DNA from 4 places in the Streptomyces sp. NPDC086147 genome. Region 2 is predicted to be linked to each of the others. Evidence: riboswitches for the same ligand, from Rfam matches in the RefSeq annotation. Region 2 holds a riboswitch; each other region holds the start of a gene.
What was found. Region 2 has a riboswitch for cobalamin ahead of AB0398_RS20055 (cobalamin biosynthesis protein). Riboswitches for the same ligand answer to the same signal wherever they lie in the genome.
Positions count from the first base shown of each region.

Region 1: another riboswitch for cobalamin. It lies ahead of AB0398_RS13090 (energy-coupling factor transporter transmembrane component T); the one in region 2 lies ahead of AB0398_RS20055 (cobalamin biosynthesis protein).
Region 3: another riboswitch for cobalamin. It lies ahead of cobN (cobaltochelatase subunit CobN); the one in region 2 lies ahead of AB0398_RS20055 (cobalamin biosynthesis protein).
Region 4: another riboswitch for cobalamin. It lies ahead of AB0398_RS02695 (ribonucleoside-diphosphate reductase subunit alpha); the one in region 2 lies ahead of AB0398_RS20055 (cobalamin biosynthesis protein).

Region 1 is NZ_JBFBJO010000004.1:539,984-543,182, reverse strand. It holds partial or broken gene AB0398_RS13095 (ATP-binding cassette domain-containing protein) at 1-956, opposite strand, end outside; partial or broken gene AB0398_RS13090 (energy-coupling factor transporter transmembrane component T) at 953-1,915, opposite strand; cobalamin riboswitch at 1,899-2,035, opposite strand; gene AB0398_RS13085 (MBL fold metallo-hydrolase) at 2,146-2,739, opposite strand; gene AB0398_RS13080 (helix-turn-helix domain-containing protein) at 2,822-3,199, shown strand, end outside.
Region 2 is NZ_JBFBJO010000008.1:267,105-270,303, reverse strand. It holds gene AB0398_RS20065 (inorganic phosphate transporter) at 1-1,230, shown strand, start outside; gene AB0398_RS20060 (hypothetical protein) at 1,243-1,464, shown strand; cobalamin riboswitch at 1,576-1,718, shown strand; gene AB0398_RS20055 (cobalamin biosynthesis protein) at 1,750-2,721, shown strand; gene AB0398_RS20050 (cobyric acid synthase) at 2,718-3,199, shown strand, end outside.
Region 3 is NZ_JBFBJO010000003.1:365,053-368,251, forward strand. It holds gene AB0398_RS09730 (cobalamin biosynthesis protein CobG) at 1-396, opposite strand, end outside; gene AB0398_RS09735 (hypothetical protein) at 530-913, opposite strand; gene AB0398_RS09740 (hypothetical protein) at 912-1,160, shown strand; cobalamin riboswitch at 1,214-1,340, shown strand; gene cobN (cobaltochelatase subunit CobN) at 1,380-3,199, shown strand, end outside.
Region 4 is NZ_JBFBJO010000001.1:558,848-562,046, reverse strand. It holds gene mctP (monocarboxylate uptake permease MctP) at 1-614, shown strand, start outside; gene AB0398_RS02700 (GNAT family N-acetyltransferase) at 696-1,205, shown strand; cobalamin riboswitch at 1,255-1,395, shown strand; gene AB0398_RS02695 (ribonucleoside-diphosphate reductase subunit alpha) at 1,527-3,199, shown strand, end outside.

The sequences.
Region 1 (3,199 bases), on a different contig from region 2:
CAGGGCCGTGATCTCGCCGCCGCGCAGGTCGAGGTCGACCTCGCGGACCGCCGGCACGCCCTGGTACGTCACGGTGACGCCGCGGGCGGTGAGGAGGGTGGGGCGGTCGGTGTCGGGGGCGGGCCGCGCGGGCGGAGGGGTGACGCCGCTCAGCCGGGTGTGCAGGGGGGCCGCGGCCCGCCGGGCGTCGCGGATGGAGAGCGGGAGCGGGGACCAGCCGGCGGCGCGGCCGAGTTCGACGACGGGTGGGGCGATGGACGTCGTGCGGAAGACCTCGGCGGGCGGCCCGGAGACCACCCGTCCGTCGCCGGGCAGGTGGAGGACCCGGTCGGCGTACTGCACCACCCGCTCCAGGCGGTGTTCGGCGAGGAGCACGGTGACGCCGAGGTCGTGGACGAGCCGGGTGACGGCGGCGAGCACCTCCTCGGCGGCGGTCGGGTCGAGCGCGGAGGTCGGCTCGTCGAGGACGGGGATCCGGGGGTGGGCGGTGAGGACGGAGCCGATGGCGACGCGCTGCTGCTGCCCGCCGGAGAGCTCGTGCAGGGCGCGGTGGCGCAGGTCGGCCAGGCCGAGCAGGTCGAGGGTCTCCTCCACTCGCTTGCGCATGGTCGCCGGGGGACCGCCAGCTGTTCCATGGTGTAGGCGAGTTCCTCCTCGACGGTGTCGGTGACGAAGCCGTCGAGGGGGTCCTGCCCGACGACGCCCACGACGTCGGCGAGTTCGCGGGGCGGGTGCTCGGCGGTGTCCCGGCCGTCGACCGTCACCCGGCCGTACAGGGTGCCGCCGGTGAAGTGCGGGACGAGGCCGTTGACCGCGCCGAGGAGGGTCGACTTGCCGACGCCGGTGTGGCCGACGACGAGGCAGAGTTCGCCCTCCTCCACGGTCAGGTCGACGTCCCGCAGGACGGGTTCGGCCATGTCCTCGTACCGGACCGTGACCTGGTCGAAGGTGATCACTCGGTTTCCTTGGTGCGCTGTGCCGGGACGGCCGGGCGGACGGGCTGGCTCGGGGGCGGGGACAGGAATCCCGCGGTTCCCGCCAGGAGGATCGCGGCGGCCGGCACCAGGGGCAGGGTGGGCCAGCTCAGCGGGTAGATGGAGGGGTTGAGTTCGGCGGCGTCGAAGCCGGCGTTGCTGAAGAGGAGGACGGCCGAGAGGACCCCGCAGCCGGCGACGGCCCACTCGGCGGCCTTCCAGGGGTCGGGCCGGTAGGTGGTGCGGGTGACGCGGCGCCCGCCGAGGCGGAGTCCGGCCACGCACAGCAGGCCGCCGGCCGCGAGCGCCGGGAAGCCGAGGAGGGTGGGGGCGGTGGCGTCGAGGAGTCCGTACGCCCCGGCGCACAGGCCGCACATGCCGAGCAGCATGAGGGCGCCGGTCGTGCGCCGGGAGCGGCGGGTGGCCGTTCCGGCGCGCCCGTAGCCGCGGGAGTCCATGGCGGCCGCGAGGCGCAGGGAGCGTTCGAGGGCGTCCTCCAGGACGGGGACGACGATGCCGCGCAGGGCGCGCAGGCCCTTGGAGCGTCCGGCGCGCAGCCGCCGCGCCCGGTGCACGCGCTGGACGCTCTGGACCAGTTGGGGCGCGACGCTGATGGAGACGGTGACGGCCACGCCGAGTTCGTAGAGGGCGCCCGGCAGCACGCGCAGGGCCCGTTTGGGGTTGGCGAGGGTGTTGGCGGCGCCGATGCAGCAGAGCATGCAGGCCAGCCGCAGTCCGTCGGTGGCGGCCGAGAGCAGCGCCTCCAGGGAGACCGGGCCGCCGATCTGGATGCCCGCGTACCAGTCGGGCGTGGGGATGTGCGGCAGGGAGAAGAGGAAGTGGTCGCGGGGCGTGATGCCGGTGGCGAAGATCGCCCGGAAGGTCACCCGGATCGCCACGACGGTGAGGGCGAGGTAGAGGTAGTACGTGAAGCCGCGCGCCGGGTGGTCCGACTCGGGGCGCGGAAGCGCCCCACACGGTTGCAGGTCAGCGCCGGACTCCTACCGGCTTCCCAGGTCGCGCGACCATTCAGTTGTCCGCCTGGCCGAGCCGGGCAGACGAACAGTACGGTCGCATCACCGCTGTGGCCAGGGGCAGTTGGCGGCCCGGGACCGGTCCGGCCCCGGGGCTCTCCCTCGGCCGGGTCCTCGCGCGCCCGTACGGACGGTCCTCAGCGCGGCGTGTTCTCGTCGCCCTCGAACGGGGCTCCGTGGCCGGGCACGATCAGGTCCGCGGCGGCCAGCACCCGGAGCCGGGAGGTGCGCAGCAGTTTGCGGTCGGGGGCCACCGGATCGTCCGCCGGGCCCTCCGCGTGCCACCACAGGTCTCCGGCGAAGGCGACCACGCCCGACTCCGTGCCGGCGAGCAGGGTGATGTCCTCGGCGCTGTGGCCCGGGGTGCGTATCAGCCGCAGCGACGGGGTGAGTTCGTAGCCCTCCGCGTCCCGGTTCTTCCACTGGTGGCCGCGGTACTCCACCTTGTGGTCGTGCACCCGGGCCTGGCCGAAGAGGCCCACGTTCATGGTGTTGTCCGGGTGGTGGTGGCTGAGCACCACGTCGGTGATGTCGTCGGGGCCGAGCCCCAGCTCCGCGAGCGGGGCGAGGATCCGGTCGGGGCTCGCCACCATGCCCGGGTCGAAGATCACGTGCCGGCCGGCGTCGGAGACGTAGGAGACGGTGGCGGCGACTCCGGGGCCGGTGGAGCCGACGTATCCGGTGGTCAGGACGGTGTATACGGCGCTACGGCCGAGCGGTGCGTCTGTCATGCCCTCAATGTTCGTGGAGGGGAAGGCCGTTCACGAGTGGCACGTCTGCCGTTGATCGCAGGATTCGTGCCACACTGCGCGCATGCCTCCCTTCACGACCGTCGCCGCGTACGCCCCGCCCGGTGTCGGCATGCTCGCCGTCGGCATCGTCGCCGAGGTCTTCGGCCCGCACGGCGAGGGGCTGCCCGGCTTCGACTTCGCCCTGTGCGCCGACCGGCCCGGACCGGTCCCCACCGACGTCGGGGTGCCGCTCGACGTCGCGCACGGCCTGGACCGGCTCGCCTCGGCCGACCTGGTGATCGCCCTGCCGTGGGCCGGTTTCCGCACGCCGCCCGCTCCCCCGGTGCTCGACGCGCTGAAGGCCGCGCACGGGCGCGGCGCGCTGGTCGCGGCCCACTGCGTCGGGACCTTCGCGCTCGCCGCCGCCGGACTGCTCGACGGCCGGCGGGCCACCACCCAC
Region 2 (3,199 bases):
GTGTTCGATTTCACGAACGGTTTCCACGACACCGCCAACGCGATGGCCACGACCATCTCGACCGGTGCGCTCAAGCCCAAGACGGCGGTGGCCATGTCCGCCGTGCTCAACCTCGTCGGCGCGTTCCTGTCCGTGGAGGTCGCCAAGACGATCTCCGGCGGGATCATCAACGAAGAGGGCATCCGCACAGAGGTGATCTTCGCCGCGCTGGTCGGCGCCATCCTGTGGAACCTGCTGACGTGGCTGCTCGGACTCCCGTCCAGCTCCTCCCACGCGCTCTTCGGCGGCCTCATCGGCGCCGCGGTCATGTCGGCCGGCTGGTCGGCCGTGAACGGCCCCACCATCGTCACCAAGGTCCTCATCCCGGCCGTCGCCGCGCCGCTCGTCGCGGGTCTCGCCGCGATGTTCGCGACCAGGCTGACGTACCGGATCAAGGCGAACCCCGAGGCGAAGGCCACGGCCAAGGGCTACCGGGCCGGCCAGATCGCCTCCGCCGGTCTCGTCTCGCTCGCCCACGGCACCAACGACGCCCAGAAGACGATGGGCATCATCACCCTCGCCCTGGTCACCCAGGGCGTCGTCGCCCCCGGCTCGAACCCGCCCCTCTGGGTCGTCGTCTCCGCCGGTGTCGCCATCGCGCTCGGCACCTACCTCGGCGGCTGGCGCATCATCCGCACCATGGGCAAGGGCCTCACCGACCTCCAGCCGCAGCAGGGCTTCGCCGCCCAGACCAGCGCCGCGACGGTCATCCTGGCCTCCTCGCACCTCGGCTTCTCCCTCTCCACCACCCAGTCCTGCTCGGGTGCCGTGATGGGCGCCGGCCTCGGCCGCAAGGGCGGTGTCGTCCGCTGGTCGACCGCGACCCGGATGTTCGTCGCCTGGGGCCTGACCCTGCCCGCCGCGGGCCTGGTCGGCGCCGGCGCCGAGTTCCTCACCAAGCAGGGCCCCTGGGGCATCGCCGCCGTCGCGGTCCTGCTCGTGACCGGCTCGGCCGTCATCTGGGCGCTCTCCCGCCGCAAGCCGGTCGACCACCACAACGTCACGGCCGACGACCTCGACGCCTCCGACGCCGAGCCCGCGGGCGTGGTGACCACCGCCATCGCGGCCGTCACCCCGCCGCCGCCGGCCGGCTCCGTGGCCGCCGTCACCGACGAGAACCTCAAGGCGACCATCCTCGCCCCGGCCCCCACCGACCCGACCGCTCCCCCGGCCCCGGCCGCGAAGGTCTAAGGAAAGAACCACATGAAGATCGACTGGGCAGCCCTCGGCTCCGTCTTCGGCGTCAGCCTCGTGGCGACCGTCGCCCTGGTGGGCCTCTTCACCCTCGGCATCGTCGGCCTCACCAAGCAGGAGGAGGCCGTGGCCCGGGGAGGCTCCGCCGCCCTGGCCCGCACCGGCGCCTACGCCTGCTTCGGGCTGTGCCTGGCGGCCGTGGCGTACGGCATCTACCTGATCGTCGTCTGACGGTCCCCGCTCCACCGGCCGGGCGGTCCGCACCTTCGGGTGCGGACCGCCCGGCTCTTTTCTGTGGTGCTCCGCACAGTGCGCCGCCGCAGGTCAAGGCTGGGTTGACGCTTGTTCTCGGGGCGTGGTGGACTGCCGAGGCCATTACGGCGGCAGCAGAGGAAGCCCGGTGCGAATCCGGCGCGGTCCCGCCACTGTGACCGGATCCGAGGGTCCGGGAGTCAGGAACTCTCGCCGCCGGTCACGTCGATCCAGGGCGCGGACCCTGAGTGAGGACACAGCGCCATGCCCGGCCGTCCCAGAGCCACCGGTGTCTTCGCGTACGGAGCGGCCGCGGGCCTCGCCGTCGACCTGCTCCTCGGCGACCCCCGCCGGGGCCACCCCGTCGCCGCGTTCGGCCGGGCCGCCGCCGCCGTCGAGCGGCGCCTCCACCACGACCACCGCGGCTGGGGCGCCCTGCACACCGCCGTCTGCGCCGGTTCCACCGCCGCCCTCGGCGCCCTCGCCGCCCGGACCGTGCGGGACCGGCCGGCCGCCGCCGTCGCGCTGACCGCCGCCTCCGTGTGGGCCGTCGTCGGCGGGACGACCCTGGGCCGGGAGGCCCGCGCGATCGGCGGGGCACTGGCCGCCGGGGACCTGGAGGTGGCCCGCGAGCGGCTGCCCCACCTGTGCGGGCGCGACCCGCAGTCCCTGGACGGTCCCGCGATGGCCCGCGCGGTCGTCGAGTCGGTCGCCGAGAACACCTCGGACGCCGTGGTCGGCGCCCTGTTCTGGGGCGCGGTCGCGGGCGTGCCCGGGCTCGTCGGCTTCCGGGCCGTCAACACCCTGGACGCGATGGTCGGCCACAGGTCCCCCCGGTACCGCCGCTTCGGCTGGGCCTCGGCCCGCCTCGACGACCTGGCCGGCTGGCCGGGCGCGCGCCTGACGGCCGCGCTCGCCACCGTCGCCGGCGGGAACCCGCGCGGGGCCGTGCGGGCCTGGCGGGCGGACGCGTCGAAGCACCCGAGCCCCAACGCGGGCCCGGTCGAGGCCTCCTTCGCGGGCGCGTTGGGCGTACGGCTCGGGGGCACCCTCTCGTACGGCGGGCGCGTCGAGCACCGGCCGGTCCTGAACGGGGAGGGGCGGGCCGTCGAGGTGGCGGACATCGAACGGGCGGTGGCGCTCTCGCGCCGGGTGACCGCGCTGACCCTGGCCGCCTGCGCGGGCGGCCGTCTGATCGCCGGCGCGGTGAAGCGCGGGAAGCGGAGGAGCGCATGAGGGGCGGGAGGGGCGGGGGGCTGCTGGTCGCCGGGACCACGTCCGACGCGGGCAAGAGCGTCGTGACGGCCGGGATCTGCCGGTGGCTGGTCCGCAGAGGTCTGAAGGTGGCGCCGTTCAAGGGGCAGAACATGTCCCTCAACTCCTTCGTCACGCGCGAGGGCGCCGAGATAGGCCGGGCCCAGGCCATGCAGGCGCAGGCCGCCCGGGTCGAGCCGACCGCGCTGATGAACCCGGTGCTGCTCAAGCCGGGCAGCGACCGCTCCAGCCAGGTCGTCCTGATGGGCAAGCCGGTGGGCGAGCTGAGCGCCCGGGGGTTCTTCGGGGGGTCCGGGGGGTCGTCCCCCGGGAAGGCACTGCACGGGGGGCGGCAGAAGGAGCTGTTCGAGCCGGTCATGGCGTGCCTGGAGGAGCTGCGGAGCACGTACGACGCGGTGATCTGCGAGGGCGCGGGCAGCCCGGCCGAGATCAACCTGCG
Region 3 (3,199 bases), on a different contig from region 2:
CAGCTCGCGGGCCCACAACTGCACGTCGGCGGCGCCGAGTCCGTCGAGGCCCGCGGCCGGGGAGACCACGATGTTGCGGACGCGCTCGTGGGTGGCCGAGGGCAGCAGGCCCGCCTCCGCCAGGAGCGCCGCGAGCTCCGCCCCGCAGCCGTCCGCGAGGCCGCGCAGCTCGGCGTTCCCGCGCGAGGTGACGCTGATCCGCCCGTCCCCCAGGGACTCGGCGGCGTCCGCCAGGACCTCGACCTGATGCGCCGTCAACCTCCCTGCGGGCAGCCGCAGTCGGGCCAGGTGCCCGTCGTCGGCGGAGTGCAGCCGCAGCGCCCCGGGGCAGGCGTCGCCGCGCTCCCGCACACGGGGTGCGCCGGGGGCGGGCTTCGGGGTCGGGACGGGCGGCATGGCGGCGAGCATACCCACGGGAAAACCGGCGGTCGGCGGGGTGTGACGGGCCTGACTCGGGGGGCTCGGGCGGGCGCGGCCGACCCGGCCCCCGGTGCTTCGGCGGGCGCGCTCCGGTCCCGCCGGACGTGCCCTAGGACGTTCCGCCCGCGGTCGCGAGCAACGCGCTCGCCGCCAGGACGGGGACGAGGAGGGTGGTGCAGAGCCAGACGGACGCGACGCGGTCCATGGTGATCTCCTCGCCGCTCAGCAGTTGGGCGAAGTGGTGCCGGTACATCCGGCGCCGGAACGGGAGCAGGGCGACCGGCATGGACACGGCCATGACGCTGTACAGGAACAGGTAGATCCCCTCCCGCTCCCGGTTCAGCAGCTCCAGCAGGGCGACCACGGAGAAGAGGGCGGGGAACCCCGCGAAGACGACCCGCACGGCGGTCTTCCGCATGCCCTCCGCCCTGTCCCGCAACTCCTCCGGCGCCTCGTCGATCCCGGTGGCGGAGAACCTCTCCATCGTGATCATGAGCACCAGGGTCGCCGCCGTCGCGATCAGCCACCACGTGTGCACCGGTACGGAGAACAGCACCGTCCACCCCCTTTCCTCGCACCGGCTCGCGCCGGGTGGCGTCAGCATGACCGGCCCGCCCGGCGCCGCGCACTGCCGGTGCCCGGCAGTCTTCGGCCCGCGCTCCTGCGCGCCCCGGCTCCCGGCCACCCCGGCCCCCGGCGCGGAGGCACCGGTCCGCTGTCCGCCCCAGGACCCGGTGTGATCCGCCTGACCCTCCCGCTCCCTCCGGCGTCCGGAGCTCACGATCTAGGATGCAAGCGGCATGGGGTCCCAGGACCCCGGGGAGGAAGCCCGGTGAGATTCCGGCGCGGTCCCGCCACTGTGAGCCGGCCCGGTGTTCTCGGGCCGGTGAGTCAGGAACTCCTGCCGTCCACACGACCACCCGGGGCGCGGACAACCCCGAGGAAGGCCTGCGCTCGCCATGCTTCTGCTGCTGTCGCACTCCGACACCGACCTGCTCAGCGCCCGCGCGGCCGGCGGACCGGTGGAGTACCGGTTCGCCAACCCGTCCCGGCTCCCGCTCGCCGACCTCGACGGGCTGCTCGACGGCGCCGAACTCGTCGTCGTCCGGCTCCTCGGCGGGCTCCGCTCCTGGCAGGACGGGCTCGACGCGATTCGCGCCGCCGGGAAGCCTGTCGTCGTGCTCAGCGGTGAGCAGGCGCCCGACGCGCAGCTCATGGAGGCGTCCACCGTGCCCGTCGGCGTCGCCACCGAGGCGCACGCCTACCTGGCGCACGGCGGCCCCGCCAACCTGGAGCAGCTCGCCCGCTTCCTCTCCGACACCGTCCTGCTCACCGGCCACGGCTTCGAGGCCCCGGCCGCCGCCCCCACCTGGGGCCCGCTGGAGCGCACCCCGAAGGCCACCGAGGGCCCGACGATCGCCGTGCTCTACTACCGCGCCCACCACATGAGCGGCAACACCGCCTTCGTCGGCGCCCTGTGCGACGCGATAGAGGACGCCGGCGCGCGGGCCCTCCCGCTGTACGTGGCCTCCCTGCGCGCCCCCGAGCCGGAGCTGCTCGACACCCTCCGCACCGCCGACGCGATCGTCACCACCGTCCTCGCGGCGGGCGGCACCAAGCCCGCCGAGGCGCAGGCCGGCGGCGACGAGGAGGCCTGGGACGCGGGCGCGCTCGCCTCGCTCGACGTGCCGATCCTCCAGGCCCTCTGCCTGACCGGCTCGCGGTCCGCGTGGGAGGAGAACGACGAGGGCCTCTCCCCGCTGGACTCCGCCAGCCAGGTCGCCGTCCCCGAGTTCGACGGGCGCCTGATCACCGTCCCGTTCTCCTTCAAGGAGATCGACGAGGACGGCCTGCCCGCGTACGTGGCGGACGCCGAGCGCGCGGCCCGCGTCGCCGGGATCGCCGTGCGGCACGCCCGCCTCCGGCACATCCCGAACGCCGAGAAGAGGCTCGCGCTCGTCCTCTCCGCGTACCCCACCAAGCACTCCCGCATCGGCAACGCCGTCGGCCTGGACACCCCCGCCTCCGCCGTCTCCCTCCTTCGCCGGCTGATCGAGGAGGGCTACGACTTCGGGCCCGCCGAGGACCTCCCCGGCCTGGTCTCGGGCGACGGCGACGAGCTGATCTACGCCCTCATCGAGGCCGGCGGCCACGACCAGGACTGGCTGACCGAGGAGCAGTTGGCCAGGAACCCGGTCCGCATCCCGGCCGCCGACTACAAGCGCTGGTACGCGACCCTCCCCGAGGAGCTGCGCACCCACGTCGAGGAGCACTGGGGCCCGGCGCCCGGCGAGATGTTCCTCGACCGGTCGCGGAACCCGGAGGGCGACATCGTGCTCGCCGCCCTGCGGCGCGGGAACCTCCTCGTCCTCATCCAGCCGCCGCGCGGCTTCGGCGAGAACCCGATCGCGATCTACCACGACCCCGACCTCCCGCCGTCCCACCACTACCTGGCCGCCTACCGCTGGATCGCGGCCCGCGCCGAGGACGGCGGCTTCGGCGCCGACGCCATGGTCCACCTGGGCAAGCACGGCAACCTGGAGTGGCTGCCCGGCAAGAACGCCGGCCTGTCCGCCGCCTGCGGCCCGGACGCGGCCCTCGGCGACCTGCCGCTGGTCTACCCGTTCCTGGTCAACGACCCGGGCGAGGGCACCCAGGCCAAGCGGCGCGTGCACGCCACCCTGGTCGACCACCTGGTGCCGCCGATGGCCCGCGCCGACTCGTACGGCGACATCGCGCGCCTGGAGCAGCTGCTCGACGAGTACGCGCAGATCTCCTC
Region 4 (3,199 bases), on a different contig from region 2:
TCGCGGGCGTCGCGTTCGCCGCGATCGGCATCGGCGCGCTCGTCCCGGCCGCGATCATGTCGATCGCCGCCGCCAACCTCTTCACCAGGAACATCTACAAGGACTTCATCAAGCCGGACGCCACCCCGGCACAGGAGACCAAGGTCTCCAAGATCGTCTCGCTCCTGGTCAAGGTCGGCGCCCTCGTGTTCGTTCTGACCATGGACAAGACGGTCGCCATCAACTTCCAGCTCCTCGGCGGCATCTGGATCCTCCAGACCTTCCCCGCCCTGGTCGGGGGGCTCTTCACCCGCTGGTTCCACCGCTGGGCACTGCTCGCCGGCTGGGCCGTCGGCATGCTGTACGGCACGATCGCGGCCTACAACGTGTCGACGCCGAAGCAGGCGCACTTCGGCGGCTCCTCCGCCGAGATCCCCGGCATCGGCGAGATCGGCTACATCGGCCTCACCGCCTTCGTCCTCAACGTCGTGGTCACCGTGGTCCTCACCCTCGTCCTCAAGGCCCTCAAGGCCCCCGAGGGCGTCGACGAGACCTCCCCGTCGGACTACACGGCCGACGCCGGCGACCCCGGCGTGAAGACCGAGATGGAGAAGGCCACCGCGCCCACCCACTGACACCGGCAGCACCGAAAGGGCCCGGGACCTCCACCAGGAGGCCCCGGGCCCCGCCGCTTCCCCGGCGTGCACACTTCCCCCATGGACTTCACGATCAGGGCGGTACGGCCCGAGGAGTACGAGGTGCTCGGCGAACTGACCGGGCGCACCTATCTGGACGACGGACTGCTGAAGTACGGGGCCGAGGACTCCTACCTGGCCGTGCTGCGGGACACGGAGCGGCGGGCCCGCGAGAGCGAGGTCCTCGTCGCGGAGGACACCGGGGACGCGGCGGGGCGGATCGTCGGCGGGGTGACCTTCGCCCGGGGCGGCACCCCGTGGGCCGACATCGCGGTGGCCGGCGAGGCCGAGTTCCGGATGCTCGCGGTCGCCCGGGAAGCCCGCGGCCGGGGCGTCGGGGAGGCGCTCGTACGGGCCTGTGTCGACCGGGCGCGGGCCCTCCCGGGGTGCGCCAGGATCGTGCTCTCCACGGGCGCCGAGATGGCCTCCGCGCACCGGATCTACGAGCGGATGGGCTTCGTCCGCACCCCGCACCGGGACTGGGAGCCGGTCCCCGATCACTCTCTGCGCACCTACTCCCTGGAGTTCTGAGCCCACGTCACGCCCAGGGGGCGACACAACATGTGGGGGGTGCCACGAGCGGCGCCCCCCACATGTATGCTCGTCCTCGCTGTCGACGCAGGGGAATCCGGCGCGAATCCGGAACTGTCCCGCAACGGTGTACTTCGTGCGGTTTCGTCCGGGGTGAGTCCGGACACCTGCCGACAGCGCGCCCGGTCCTTCCGTTCCGGGTGCCACAGACGTCCGGGCCTCGCGGAGTGGGCCGGTGGACGCGGCGCGTCATGCCTGGACGCCCGCCCGTCCGCCCTTTCCCCCGCCGAGGCCCCGAGCCGAGCGAGGGAGAGCCCCCACGTGACCATCGCGCCCGCCGATCCGGCTTCGGCCGAGGCTTCCGCGGTCGAGAGCGACGGCCCCGGGACCGTACTGCTGCGGACCCTGACCGACCTCACCGCCGATCTCCCCGACACCGACCCCGGCAAGGTCGCCGCCGCCGCACTCCGCGGCCGCAGCGCCGCCGCGGACGAGGCGGAGCTGCGCGAGCTGGCCACCGAGGCGGCCGCCGGCCTGATCGCCGAGGACCCGGCGTACTCCCGGCTCGCCGCCCGGCTCCTCACCATCACCATCGCGGACGAGGCGGCCTCCCAGGGCTCGGTCAACTTCTCCTCCTCGGTCGCCGTCGGGCACCACGAGGGCCTGATCGCCGACCGCACCGCCGAGTTCGTCGCGCTACACGCCGACCGCCTCGACGCCACGATCGACCGCGCCGGCGACGACCGCTTCGGCTACTTCGGCCTGCGCACCCTCTACTCGCGCTACCTGCTGCGCCACCCGATCACCCGCAAGGTGATCGAGACCCCGCAGCACTTCATGCTGCGCGTCGCCTGCGGTCTGGCCGAGGACGAGGGCGTCCGCGCGCTCGACGAAGTGGCCGCGCTGTACGGCCTGATGAGCCGGCTGGACTACCTGCCGTCCTCCCCCACGCTCTTCAACTCCGGCACCCGCCACCCGCAGATGTCCTCCTGCTACCTCCTGGACTCCCCGCAGGACGAGCTGGACTCCATCTACGACCGCTACCACCAGGTCGCGCGCCTCTCGAAGCACGCGGGCGGCATCGGCCTCTCGTACTCCCGCATCCGCGCCCGCGGTTCGCTGATCCGCGGCACCAACGGGCACTCCAACGGCATCGTGCCGTTCCTGAAGACCCTCGACGCCTCCGTCGCCGCCGTGAACCAGGGCGGCCGCCGCAAGGGCGCCGCCGCCGTCTACCTGGAGACCTGGCACGCGGACATCGAGGAGTTCCTGGAGCTCCGCGACAACACGGGCGAGGACCAGCGCCGCACGCACAACCTGAACCTGGCGCACTGGATCCCGGACGAGTTCATGCGCCGCGTGAACGCCGACGCCGAGTGGTCGCTGTTCTCCCCCTCGGACGTGCCCGAGCTCGTGGACCTGTGGGGCGCGGAGTTCGACGCCGCCTACCGCAAGGCCGAGGCCGACGGTCTGGCCCGCAAGACGATGCCGGCCCGCGACCTGTACGGCCGGATGATGCGGACCCTGGCCCAGACCGGCAACGGCTGGATGACCTTCAAGGACGCCTCGAACCGGACGGCCAACCAGACCGCCGAGCCCGGCCACACCGTCCACTCCTCCAACCTCTGCACGGAGATCCTGGAGGTCACGGACGACGGCGAGACCGCGGTCTGCAACCTGGGCTCGGTCAACCTCGGCGCGTTCGTGGTCGGTTCGGACATCGACTGGGAGCGCCTGGACGCGACCGTCCGCACGGCCGTCACCTTCCTCGACCGGGTCGTCGACATCAACTTCTACCCGACCGAGCAGGCGGGCCGCTCCAACTCCCGCTGGCGTCCGGTCGGCCTGGGCGCCATGGGCCTCCAGGACGTCTTCTTCCAGCTGAAGCTGCCCTTCGACTCCCCCGAGGCGCGGGCGCTCTCCACCCGGATCGCCGAGCGGATCATGCTGGCCGCGTACGAGGCCTCCACCGACCTGGCCGAGCGCAACGGCCC